2 linked regions of the Kaistia algarum genome follow. The protein of the gene in region 1 interacts with the protein of each later gene in a pairwise test. Links are inferred from orthologs where the notes say so. Each region holds a gene or a part of one and is shown on either strand. Other genes may lie near its edges.

Evidence for each region.
Region 2: the proteins of OSH05_RS11235 (region 1) and OSH05_RS08225 interact in binary tests that used the Escherichia coli proteins (3 or more experiments, as listed by UniProt). The link is inferred for Kaistia algarum from one-to-one orthologs.

What each region holds. Positions count from the first base shown.
Region 1 is NZ_JAPKNJ010000001.1:2,332,062-2,338,400, forward strand. What follows is about bases 1,576-4,519. They hold OSH05_RS11235 (glutamate-5-semialdehyde dehydrogenase), read right to left. Parts: upstream 3,722-4,519; coding sequence 2,429-3,721; downstream 1,576-2,428. Other genes in these bases: rsfS (ribosome silencing factor), read right to left, coding at 1,576-1,586; OSH05_RS11230 (nicotinate-nucleotide adenylyltransferase), read right to left, coding at 1,782-2,432; proB (glutamate 5-kinase), read right to left, coding at 3,793-4,519. Also shown: OSH05_RS11215 (murein hydrolase activator EnvC family protein), read right to left, coding at 1-657; 23S rRNA (pseudouridine(1915)-N(3))-methyltransferase RlmH, read right to left, coding at 711-1,190; more of rsfS, read right to left, coding at 1,203-1,575; more of proB, read right to left, coding at 4,520-4,947; GTPase ObgE, read right to left, coding at 4,944-5,987; OSH05_RS11250 (GNAT family N-acetyltransferase), read right to left, coding at 5,984-6,339. UniProt on the Escherichia coli protein: Catalyzes the NADPH-dependent reduction of L-glutamate 5-phosphate into L-glutamate 5-semialdehyde and phosphate. The product spontaneously undergoes cyclization to form 1-pyrroline-5-carboxylate.
Region 2 is NZ_JAPKNJ010000001.1:1,681,055-1,687,351, forward strand. The notes cover bases 1,021-3,922. They hold OSH05_RS08225 (sulfate/molybdate ABC transporter ATP-binding protein), read right to left. Parts: upstream 3,067-3,922; coding sequence 1,975-3,066; downstream 1,021-1,974. Other genes in these bases: OSH05_RS08215 (siderophore-interacting protein), read left to right, coding at 1,021-1,200; OSH05_RS08220 (D-lyxose/D-mannose family sugar isomerase), read right to left, coding at 1,208-1,897; cysW (sulfate ABC transporter permease subunit CysW), read right to left, coding at 3,077-3,922. Also shown: OSH05_RS08210 (MFS transporter), read left to right, coding at 1-359; more of OSH05_RS08215, read left to right, coding at 433-1,020; more of cysW, read right to left, coding at 3,923-3,958; sulfate ABC transporter permease subunit CysT, read right to left, coding at 3,951-4,799; OSH05_RS08240 (sulfate ABC transporter substrate-binding protein), read right to left, coding at 4,806-5,843; OSH05_RS08245 (RrF2 family transcriptional regulator), read right to left, coding at 5,989-6,297. UniProt on the Escherichia coli protein: Part of the ABC transporter complex CysAWTP involved in sulfate/thiosulfate import. Responsible for energy coupling to the transport system.

The sequences.
Region 1 (6,339 bases):
GCGCTCGCGCTCCTGCTCGCCCTTGAGCGCGAGGAGATGCTGGAGGTCACCTGCCAGCTGGATGGCTTCGCCCCGCAGCTCCGGTACCACCGCCCCTAGCAGCATGGCACTTCGGACTGCTGAGAGGGCATCCTGAGGCCGCACAACAATGGCGGGCGGCGGCTTGCGGCCCATACGTTGCAAAGCGGCCAGCACATTGGCCAGGGTTCCCCGGCGCGCGGCGAGCGAATCGTGGACCGTCTTCTCTTCGTCGAGCAGGCTGCTCATGCGCTGCTCGGCCTTGTCGATCTTCTTCTCGAGTTCGGTGGCGCGCTCCCCGGTGTCGACCAACGCCGATGTCAACGACGTGCTGTCATTGTCGAGCTTTGCGATTTCGGATCGCAAGGCTTCCTGTCGCTCTTTTGTGACGTCAATGTCGCGGGTGATCGCGTCGAGTTCCGCGCGGCGGGCACTTTGTTCCGCCGCTGTCGGCGCGGTGCTTGCGGGCGTGACGCCTTCATCGGCGGCGTGCGCTTCCGGCGACAGCAGCGCCAGCAGCAGCGCGGCGAACGCGGCAGCTCTTAGCGACGGCGCGGAATGCTGAAGTCGATGCACGTTCGACGGCCCGAAGGAGGTGTCCGGACGGTCGCAAGCGCGACCCCAAAGGTCGACCGCCAATCTACCGTCGCTTGTTGCTTCGCTAGCCAAGAATTGCGGCCGAAGCGCGACGGTCACTCACGATGATAAGGATGGCCGGACAAGATTGTCATCGCCCGGTAGATCTGCTCAGCGAGCAGCAGGCGGACGATCTGGTGAGGCCATGTCATCTGACCAAAGGCCAGCGTCTCGTCGGCGCGGGACTTGAGCGCGGCGCCATGGCCGTCGGCACCGCCGATCGCGAATACGAGGTCACCGAGCCCGTCATCGCGCAGCCGTCCGATCTTGCGGGCGAACTCGACGCTGGTCGGAGCACGGCCGCCTTCGTCTAGGGCGACCAGCCGGGCGCCGGGCGGGAGGGCGGCGATAAGCATCGTCGCTTCCTGGGCCATGCGGTCCTCGCCGCGACCGGCCCGGCTCTCGGAAAATTCCCGAGTGACGACATCAAGGCTCAGGCTGCGGCCGGCATGGACGGCGCGTTCTAGATAACGCTCGACGAGAAGCCGGTCGGGGCCCGTTTTGAGTCGTCCGACCGAGAAGATCGAAATGCGCATGGGCGATCCGGCTCAGCCGGCCGGATTCTCCGTTACCGGACGCAGCGCCCCGGTCTTTGGAGCATCAGACGACCACATCTTCTCCAGATTGTAGAAGCTGCGGACTTCCGGCCTGAAGACATGGACGATCACGTCGCCGGCGTCGATCAGTACCCAATCGCAATGCGGCATGCCTTCGACGCTCGCGACGCGGCCACCGGCCTCCGCTATATCGCGGGCGATATGATCCGCGATGGCGCCGACATGGCGTTGCGACCGGCCGGTGGCGATGACCATGAAGTCCGCCAATGCCGATTTGCCTGCGATGTCGATGGATACGATCTCCTCCGCCTTCGAATCGTCGAGGCTGTCGAGGATGATTTTGAGAACGTCGTCCGCCGCAATCTGCCGGCGCACGGCCGTCCGATGAGGAACGCGCTCCAGCGCGGCCTCGGTTTGAATTGCCGTCGTCAGTGGTTCTTTCCTTTCGCCATAGGGCGTATCGGGCCTTTCAAGAGGGCCGTGATCGGAACTCTCCCAAGCAGCCTAGGCTGCCCGTCTAAAACATAGGCACGAGAAGGTGAAGCTTTCAAGACGCGGTTTGAACCGCGGTCAAGATGATTCATCTCGTGTCTTTCCTGCGGCACGTAGCGCCGTCGAGGAAAGGGCCGTTCTTCTTCCGTGCAGGAAGATCCAGGCGGGCGGATCGAGCCCGGCTAGGGCTCCGGCCCGATCTTCCCCGATTCGGTAAGGAGCCAGCGCTGTTGCGGTAGCCGAAACGGTTGCCGCATAGGTGCTGCCGGGTCGGTCGAGGACAGCAATCGGCATCATCGACGCGATCTCGCGCCATTGCCGCCAGCGGTGGAACTGGCGAAGATTGTCGGCGCCCATGATCCAGACGAAGCGCACGCCCGGCCGCCGGGCCTTCAGGATGGCCAGTGTTTCGGCAGTGAAGCGCGTGCCGAGCGCCGCTTCGACGGCGGTGACGCGAATCTTCGGCTCGCCGCGCGCCAGCTGTCGCGCTGCCTCGACGCGGCGGGCGAGCGCGCCCGGTGCATGCTCCTTCAAGGGATTGCCGGGAGTTACGAGCCACCAGAGCTGGTCGAGCCGCAGGCGACGGATGGCGGCCCGGCTCACCATCAGATGGCCGTCATGCGGCGGATCGAAGGAGCCGCCGAAAAGGCCGATGCGCTGCCCGGCGCTCGCCTGCGGCAGCTTCAGCGCCAGCCGAAGCGAAGGGTCGGACAGATCGTCCGACGTCACGGCCGCGTCTGCCCGGCGCCATGAACACGGTACTTGAACGAGGTGAGCTGCTCGACGCCGACGGGGCCGCGGGCATGCATCCGGCCGGTCGCGATGCCGATCTCGCCGCCGAAGCCGAACTCGCCGCCATCGGCAAACTGGGTCGAGGCATTGTGCAGCACGATGGCTGAATCCACTTCCGCGAGGAAGCGATCGGCCGCTTCCTGATCCGCGGTGAGGATCGCGTCGGTATGGTGCGAGCCATAGGTCTCGATATGATCGATCGCCGCGTCGAGCCCGTCCACGACCTTCACGGCGATGATGGCGTCGAGATATTCGGCCGACCAATCCTGCTCGGCGGCCGGCGACGCCTCGGGCACCAGGCGGCAGGTCTCGGCATCGCCGCGGATCGTGCAGCCGGCCTCGATCAGCGCGCGCACGATCGGCACCAGATGGGTAGCGGCGACCGCCTTGTCGATGAGCAGCGTCTCTGCGGCGCCGCAAACGCCCGTGCGGCGCATCTTGGCGTTGACGATCAGGGGGATCGCCATGGCGAGGTCGGCGCCGGAATGGACATAGATGTGAACGATGCCTTCGAGATGGGCGAAGACAGGCACGCGCGCCTCGTCCTGGATGCGGGCGACGAGGCTCTTGCCGCCGCGCGGTACGATGACGTCGATCAAGCCGCCGAGCCCGTCCAGCATAGCGCCGACGGCGGCGCGGTCGGCGGTGGGCACCATCTGGATCGCGGCGCCGGGAAGGCCGGCCGCCTCGAGGCCGCGCACCAGCGCCGCATGGATGACCGATGACGTGCGCAAGGTGTCGGAGCCACCGCGCAGGATCACGGAATTGCCGGATTTGAGGCACAGTGCGCCGGCATCAGCCGTCACATTGGGACGGCTCTCATAGATCACGCCGATGACGCCGAGCGGCGTGCGGACGCGCTCGAAGTGCAGGCCGTTCGGCCGGTCCCAGGCGGCGATCACCGTGCCGACGGGGTCGGTGAGATCGGCGATCTCCTCGACGCCGCGTGCCATCGCTTCGATGCGGGAAGGGCTGAGCGTGGCACGGTCGACGAAGGAGGGAAGCGCGCCGGACTTCTCGATCGCAGCGACGTCGAAGGCATTCGCCTCCAGGATGCGCGTTTCGGAAGCGCGGATCTCGGCGGCCATGGCCCGAAGGGCGGTGTCCTTGGCGTGCGACGGGGCGAGGGCGATCTTGCGGGCAGCGGCGCGGGCCGTGCGGCCGATGGCCTGCATCACCGCCGCGACGTCTTCGCTCTCTCGCTTCAGCACCATTGTCGTCGTCATGATCGTTCCCGTTTGTCCCGCAGGACCCTCTTCATCGTTGCCTGGAGGACCTAGCTCCACCCGAAAAGCGGCTATTCGCCCCGCAGGGCCATGTCGTCGCGATGGACCATGGCCGCGCGCCCCGAATAGCCGAGGATCGCGGCGATCTCGTTCGAATTGCGCCCGGCGATGCGCTCGGCGTCGGCCATGTCATAGGCGACGAGGCCTCGTCCCACTTCCTCGCCCGATGGCCCCTGGATGATGATCGCATCGCCACGCTGGAACCTGCCCTCGACCCGGCGGACGCCGGCCGGAAGCAGGCTCTTGCCGGACCGCAGCGCCCGCACCGCGCCTGCGTCGATCACGATGAGGCCGCGCGTCTCCAGATGGCCGGAGATCCACTTCTTGCGCTCGGTGACGGGGTTGCCCTCGGGCAGGAACCATGTCGCGGTGCCGCCCTCGGAAATCTGCCGGAGCGGATGCAGCGGCTTGCCGAGGGCGATCGCCATCGTCGCGCCGGCGGCCGTCGCGATCTTGGCCGCATCGACCTTGGTTTTCATGCCGCCGCGCGAATATTCCGATGCCGCACCGCCGGCCATCGCCTCGATCTCGGGCGTGATCTTCGGAACGATCGGGATGAGGCGTGCATCGGGATTGGCATGCGGCGGCGCCGTATAGAGCCCGTCAATGTCGGAGAGCAGCACCAGCAGATCCGCGCCCATCATCGAGGCGACGCGCGCGGCGAGGCGATCATTGTCGCCATAACGGATCTCGCTGGTCGCGACCGTGTCGTTCTCGTTGATCACGGGCACGGCGCCGAGACGCAGCAGCGTGCCGATCGTGGAGCGAGCATTCAGATAGCGGCGGCGTTCCTCGGTATCGCCCAGCGTCAGCAGGATCTGGCCGGCGCGGATCGAATGGCGGTCGAGCCGTTCCGAATAGGCACGGGCGAGCGCGATCTGGCCGACAGCCGCCGCCGCCTGACTCTCCTCCAGCTTCAGGATGCCGCCGGGAAGGCCGAGGACGCCGCGGCCGAGCGCGATCGCCCCCGAGGAAACGAGCAATACGTCGCGCCCGCCCGACGCAAGCGCCGCCACGTCGTCGACGAGCGCGGAGAGCCATTCCTCGCGCAGCCGGCCCGTGGCGCGGTCGACGAGCAGGGCCGAGCCGATCTTGACGACGATACGGCGAAAGTTCTCGGGCTTCATATCCACGGCGCTGTCCGCGGACAGGACAGCGGCGCTCATGGCGTCCAGTCCTCTGCCTTGGCTGCCGGCACATCGTTCGGATCGTTGGTGTTGCCTTCCTCGATGATGCGAGCCAGCACGCGCAAGGCCGATTCGACGCCGGCACCGGAAGCGGCAGAGAGAACGAGCGGCGTCATCCCGCAGGCTCGAGCAAGGGCCTTTTTCTTCCCTTCGAGTTCGTCTGCCGCGATCGCGTCGGCCTTCGACAGCGCCACGATCTCGCGCTTCTCTTCAAGACCGGCGCCATAGGCGTCAAGTTCGCCGCGCACGATCCGGTAGGCCTCGGCCGGGTCTTCCTGCGTGCCGTCGACGAGATGCAGCAGAACGCGGCAGCGCTCGACATGGCCGAGGAAGCGGTCGCCAAGCCCGATGCCCTCATGCGCGCCTTCGATCAGGCCCGGAATATCGGCCATGACGAAATCGCGGCCGTCGATGCGGACGACGCCGAGATTGGGATGCAGCGTGGTGAAGGGATAGTCGGCAATCTTGGGCTTCGCGGCGGAAACGGCGGCAAGGAACGTCGACTTGCCTGCATTGGGCAGGCCGACGAGGCCGGCATGGGCGATCAGCTTCAGCCGGAGCCAGATCCAGCGCTCGATACCTTCAAGGCCGGGATTGGCGCGCCGCGGCGCCTGGTTGGTCGAGGTCTTGAAATGGGTATTGCCAAAACCGCCATTGCCGCCCTTGGCCAGCAGGATCTTCTGTCCTGGATGAGTCAGGTCGGCGATCAGCGTCTCGTTGTCCTCATCGAAGATCTGGGTGCCGACGGGGACCTTCAGCGTCACGTCATCACCGCGACCGCCGGCCATGTTGCGGCCCATGCCGTGAACGCCGGTCTTCGCCTTGAAGTGCTGCTGGTATCGATAGTCGATCAGCGTGTTGAGGCCGTCGACGCATTCGGCCCAGACATCCCCGCCGCGCCCGCCATCGCCGCCATCTGGCCCACCGAACTCGATGAATTTCTCGCGGCGGAAGGAGACGCTACCGGCCCCGCCGTCACCGGAGCGAATATAGACCTTGGCCTCGTCGAGGAATTTCATGTTGTTAACTCGGCATGACGCGCACGCGTCAGTATGGTGTCGATATGATCAAGATCGCGCTGAAGCGCAAGATTATGCTGGCGCGAGCGGCCAACGATATCGAAGCCCAGATGCGACTGGATGGCGAGCGAACGTTCATTGCCTTCGAAGACTCCGGATTGAATCTCGGCGATGGCAGGGTTTGAAAAAGTATCGGCGACCACGGCCGTGACCGCTTCGCGCATCAGCCCCTTCCCCCAATGCGCCCTGGCGAGCCAGTAGCCCAGAACCGGCGCCTCTCCCCTTCCGCGCAGCGAGACGAGCCCGATCAGGCCGCCTTGATCGATGATGAAGACCTGATCCTCGCCGAAAT
Region 2 (6,297 bases), 650 kb from region 1 along the record:
TGCCGCAATCGATGGAAGCAGCGCTGATCGCCCAGAAGGTGCCGGCCGACATCGCCAGCCATGCGGCTTCTGCACCGGCAGTCGCGAGCCTCTTTGCCGCCTTCCTCGGTTACAATCCGATGGGCGAACTGATCCCGGCCGCCTCGCTTGCCTCGCTGCCGCAGGAGAGTGTCGCGGTCATCACCGGCAAGACCTTCTTCCCGCATCTCCTGGCCGAGCCATTCATGCATGGGCTGGTCTTCGCCTTCACCTTCTCGCTGATCCTCAACCTCCTGGCCGCCGCCGCGTCGTGGATGGCTGGCGGGCGCTATGTGCATGCCGACGAAGCGGCGCCAAGCCCGGCGACCGCCGCTGAATGATGTCACTTTCGCTTGCCTGAGTGCCCTTCGATATATATCTTACGCTATATCGTAAGAATGATTTGGAGGCCGAATGGCCATGGATATTGGAACCGAACAGCGCCACGCGGCCCGCCGCGTGCGCCATGAAACGCGGCGCCGTCTGCTGACGGTCAAGGCGATCGAGGATGTGACGCCCCGCATGCGGCGGATCACTTTCTCGGCCGACACGATGGAGGGCTTCGAGAGCCTCGCGCCCGATGACCACATCAAGCTGTTCTTCGCAGCGCCTGAAGGTCCGCAGATGCGCGATTTCACGCCGCGCCGCTTCGACCGCGAGGCCGGCACGCTGGTGATCGATTTCGCCTTGCATGAGGCAGGCCCGGCCACGAGCTTTGCGGCCGGGGCGCGGATTGGCGACCCGCTGGAGATCGGTGGCCCGCGCGGATCAGCGGTCGTTGCCGACGATTTCGACTGGTACTGGCTGATCGGCGACGAGACGGCACTTCCGGCGATTGGCCGCTGGCTGGAGGAGGCCCGGCCGGGCCTCCCGATCCTGACGGCGATCGCGATTGCGGATGCATCTGAGCGTCAGGCGATCGAGACGAAGGCCGACTGGACTACGCTCTGGAGCCTCCGCAGCGAAGCCGGCACCGATGACGCCGCCGCTTTCATCGCCCTTCTCGCCGGACAGCCTCTTCCGCCCGGCGACGGTTTCATCTTCATTGCGGCCGAGACGAACGTCGCCCGCGCCGTGCGCCGCTATCTGACCGAAGAGCGCGGCCATCTGGAATCATGGATGAAGGCCGCCGGATACTGGAAGCGCGGCGAGGCCGATGCGCATGAGCGGATCGAGGACTGAGCGGCCCTCAGTCCTTGAGCCACGTTCCGTAATCGGCCACGAGGAGATGCATCGGCTCGACATCCTCCTCGATCTGCGCAAAACGGCCGATCGGCTCCGCGAAGACATTGTCGGTCAAATCGTCATTGACCGTCGACACCTCGCCGATGAGCACGTCGGCACCTTCGCCCCAGAAAGCGTGCCAGACGCCCGGCAGCAGCGTGACGCTCTCGCCCGGATCGAGGCGGAGGATGCCGCCGGCCGGCAGCTTGCGGACGACGCCATCGGTCGGCACGGTCACTTCGGCGTTGCGGTCGATATTGCCTTCGGCATCGGGCATGAACAATTCCAGCGTCAGCGTGCCGCCGCCGCGATTGATGATGTCCTCGGCCTTCAGATTATGCCGGTGCATCGGCGAGAGCTGGTCCTGGCGCGAGATCATGATCTTCTCGGCATAGAGCATGCCGCGGCCGGTCGCGAGGTCCGCCTGGTTGCCGTTGCGCACGGTGAACAGGAAGAGGCCGAGCTCGTCGAACTTTTCCTTGCCGTAGTCGGTGATGTCCCAGCCAAGGCGCGCGTCGATCACGCCCCTCGCATTGGCGCGATTGCGCTTGAACTCTTCCGGCGTCCAATAGGCGAACGGCGGCAGCAGGAAGCCGAACGAACGGATGAACTCATCCGCCTCCTGCATGATCTCGTTCACGCGCGATCGCTTCATGGTTTTTCCTCCAAGACCCGCCGTCCGTTTTCGGCTGGGCGAGACTATTCGGAACCACGCTGGCGGAAAAGAGGCGATCAGGCCGGGAAGATGCGCCAGCGATCCGGGCGGAAGGCGATCGGGTCGCCGACGCGACGCGCCTGATCGACGGCAACGTCGATCTCGGCGCGATGGCGACCGCTGCCCACTTCGAGGTCAAGCCGCCGCCGCGCACCATGACGCCGCTCGGCGACGATGCGCCCGCGAATCGCCGGACTGCCATCGTCGATGATGGTGATGTCATGCGGGCGAAAGCCGAGCGTCGCGACGCCGGCACTCGTTCCAGGCGCCGACAGACCCAGCGGCTCGCCATCGAGCTGTGCCTCGCCGCCGACGATGGCGACCGGAAGAAGCGAGGATTCGCCGATGAAGCTGAAGACGAAGGGGGTCGCAGGCGAATCGTAGATCTCGTCCGCCGTGCCCACCTGTTCGATGCGGCCCTTGGACATGACCACGACGCGGTCGGCCAGTTCCAGCGCCTCTTCCTGGTCGTGCGTGACGAAAAAGGTCGTATGGCCGGTGCGATCGTGGATTTCGCGCAGCCAGCGGCGGAGATCCTTGCGCACCTGGGCATCGAGTGCACCGAAGGGTTCGTCGAGCAGCAGCACGCGCGGTTCGATCGCGAGGGCGCGGGCCAGCGCGACGCGCTGGCGCTGGCCGCCCGAAAGCTGTGCCGGATAGCGCTTGTCGAGGCCTGAAAGCTGCACGAGATCGAGGAGGCCGAGCACGCGCCGTCGGATTTCCGCCTTGCCCGGCCGGTCGGCACGGGAACGCACGGTGAGGCCGAACGCGATGTTGTCGAACACCGTCATATGACGGAACAGCGCATAGTGCTGGAACACGAAGCCGATATTGCGATGCTGCACCGGCAGGCCGAGCGCGTCGTCGCCGCCGAAGAGCACGCGGCCCTCGGTCGGCGCATCGAGACCGGCGAGGATGCGCAGCAACGTCGTCTTGCCCGAACCGGAGGGGCCGAGCAGCGCCACCAGCTCGCCCGCCTTCACGTCGAGCGACACGCCATGCAGAGCCGGAGTCTCTCCGAACGCCTTGACGACGTTCTCGATCGTCACGTCGACAGGCTCGCCGAGCGCGATCGACCGCTCCTGATCGACCGAAGTGATCGCGTTCATGGATCTCACCTTAGTGGCGTCGGGTCGCGGCGATCTCGTCGGCATAATGCCATTCCAAGACCGACTTGACGATGAGTGTAAAGAGGGCGAGCAGCGCCAGCAGCGATGCGACGGCGAAGGCAGCGCCGAAATTATACTCGTTGTAGAGAATCTCGACCTGTAGCGGCATGGTATTGGTCTTGCCGCGAATGTGGCCTGAGACCACGGAAACCGCTCCGAATTCGCCCATGGCGCGGGCGTTGCAGAGCAGCACGCCATAGAGCAGTGCCCATTTGACGTTCGGGAGCGTCACCCGGACGAACGTCTTCCAGCCGCTCGCGCCCAGCGACAGCGCTGCCTCCTCGTCCTGATTGCCCTGCGACTGCATGATCGGGATCAGTTCGCGCGCGACGAAGGGGAAGGTGACGAAGATCGTGGCCAGAACGATGCCCGGCACGGCGAAGATGATCCGGATGCCGTGGTCGGAGAGCCAGGGACCGAGATAGCCCTGCGCGCCGAACATCAACACATAGATGAGGCCCGAGGTGACCGGCGAGATGGAAAAGGGCAGGTCGATCAGCGTGATCAGGAAGCTCTTGCCCTTGAACTCGAACTTGGCGATCGCCCAGGACGCGGCGAGGCCGAAGACGATATTGGCCGGAACCGAAAAAGCGGCGACGAGCAGCGTCAGGCGGATGGCCGAGGCCGTTTCCGGCTCGGCGACCGAGCGCAGGAAGGCGGAAAACCCGGCCCGGAAGGCCTCGTAGAACACCGAGACGAGCGGCAGGAACAGGAACAGCGCCAGAAAGGCGATGGCGACGAGGGTCAGCACGATGCGCACCCAGCGCCGTTCCGTCGCCGGCGATTCGAAGTTGCCGGCGCCTTCTGGCCGGCCGAGAGCGGCGTCAGCCATGTCCAAGCCTCCTGCGGCTCCAGGCCTGCAGCAAATTGATCGCGAACAGCAGCACGAAGGATAGTCCCAGCATGATGGTCGCGATCGCGGTCGCCGCGGCGTAGTTGAACTCGGTCAGGCGGATCACGATGAGGAGCGGCGCGATTTCCGAGACATAAGGAATGTTGCCTGCGATGAAGATCACCGAGCCATACTCACCGACGGCGCGGGCAAAGGCCAAGGCGAAGCCGGTCAGCAGGGCGGGCACGAGCGTCGGGAGGACGACGCGGAAGACGGTCTTGAACCGGTTCGCGCCCAGCGTCGCCGCCATCTCCTCGATCTCGCGATCCATGTCCTCGATCACCGGCTGAACCGTCCGCACGACGAAGGGCAGGCCGATGAAGACGAGGGCGATGAAGATGCCGATCGGCGTATAGGCGATCTTGATTCCAAGCTTCGCCGCGTAGACGCCGATCCAGCCATTCGGGGAATAGATGGCAGTCAGCGCGATGCCGGCCACGGCGGTCGGCAGCGCAAAGGGCAGGTCGACCATCGCATCGATGATGCGCTTGCCGGGGAATTCATACCGGACCAGCACCCACGCGACGATCAGGCCGAAGACGGCGTTGATGCCGGCGGCCACCGCGGAGGCGCCGAAGGAAAGTCGAAGGGCCGCCAGCGTGCGCGGATCGGTAGCGATCGCCCAGAACTGTGGCCATCCGAGACTGGCCGTCTTGGCGACGAGGCCGACGAGTGGAACCAGGACGATCAGGGATAGATACAGCAAGGCGAAGCCGAGTGTCAGCCCGAAGCCTGGGATGACACTCGGCTTGCGCCAAGCAAAGGAAGCTGCGTTCGCCATCGACGCCTATTGGCCCGGCTTGTAGATCTGGTCGAAGACGCCGCCATCGGCGAAATGCGTCGGCTGTACCTTGGCCCAGCCGCCGAATTGCGGATCGTCGATCGTGACCAGCTTGACCTCGGGGAAAAGCTTCAGATCGGCAGGATCGACAGCGGAGGGCTTGGCCGGCCGATAGAAATTCTTGGCGATGATCTTCTGCGCCGGGTCGCTGTAGAGATAGTCGAGATAGGCCTGCGCGACCTTGGTCGTGCCCTTCTTGTCGGAATTGCCCTGAACGAGGGCGACCGGCGGCTCCGCCTTGATCGAAATCGACGGCACCACGATCTCGAACTGGTCGGGTCCCAGTTCCTTCTGCGCGAGGAAGGCTTCGTTCTCCCAGGAGAGCAGAACGTCGCCGATGCCGCGCTGGACGAAGGTCGTGGTCGAGCCGCGGGCACCGGTATCGAGCACCGGGACGTGCTGGAACAATTTGCCGACATAGTCGCGGGTCTTGGCTTCGTCGCCGCCGAACGTCTCGTTCGCATAGGCCCACGCAGCGAGATAGTTCCAGCGTGCGCCGCCGGAGGTCTTCGGATTGGGCGTGATCACCTGGACGCCGTCCTTGATCAGATCATCCCAGTCCTTGATGCCCTTCGGATTGCCCTTGTGGACGAGGAAGACGATCGTCGACGTATAGGGCGTCGAATTGTCGGGTAGCTTGGTGGCCCAGTCGGCAGGTACCTTGCCGGTCTTCTTGGCGATCGCGTCGATGTCTGCCGCGAGCGCCAACGTCACCACATCAGCCTCCAGACCGTCGATCACGGCGCGAGCCTGTGCACCTGATCCACCATGGGACTGCTCAATCGTCACGGTCTCGCCGGTCTTTTCCTTCCAGTACGCCGCGAAGGCTTCGTCATAAGCCTTGTAGAGTTCGCGGGTCGGATCGTAGCTGACGTTGAGGAGCGTCGTGTCAGCAAGCGCCGGGGCGGCGAACGCCGTCACGGAAAGGGCAACTGCGGCGATGAGGCCGTGCCGACGGGTCAGAGTGAAAGCCTTGTCGATCATGCTGGGAACTCCCAAGGTCGATATCCAACCCTATCTCGACATGAACAGTCGACTATTTCAAACCACGGTGATCGGTCGCGGATAGCATGAATGAGAAAATCATTCCTGGAAATGGAATGATTCTGAAACAAGGGAGCTGGCGTGCCTAGAGCTCGTCCGCACCCTCCGTTCGCAGCGCATCGGCTAGCGTCGTGGCGTCGAACAGGACAAGCTGGGCCGCATAGGGCGCGGCGAACATCCGCCTGACGCCGCAATTCTCCTCGTCCGGACAATCGGCACAGGGCTGGTAAGCGGTTCGCGAGATGCAGGAGAGCGGGGCGATCGGACCGTCGATCGCCCGCAAGACCTGGCCGATGGTGATCTCGTCGGCGGCTTTGATGAGGATGTAGCCGCCGGAGCGGCCGCGGCGGCTGGCGATCATGCCGCGGTGCTTCAGGTCGAGGAGGATATGCTC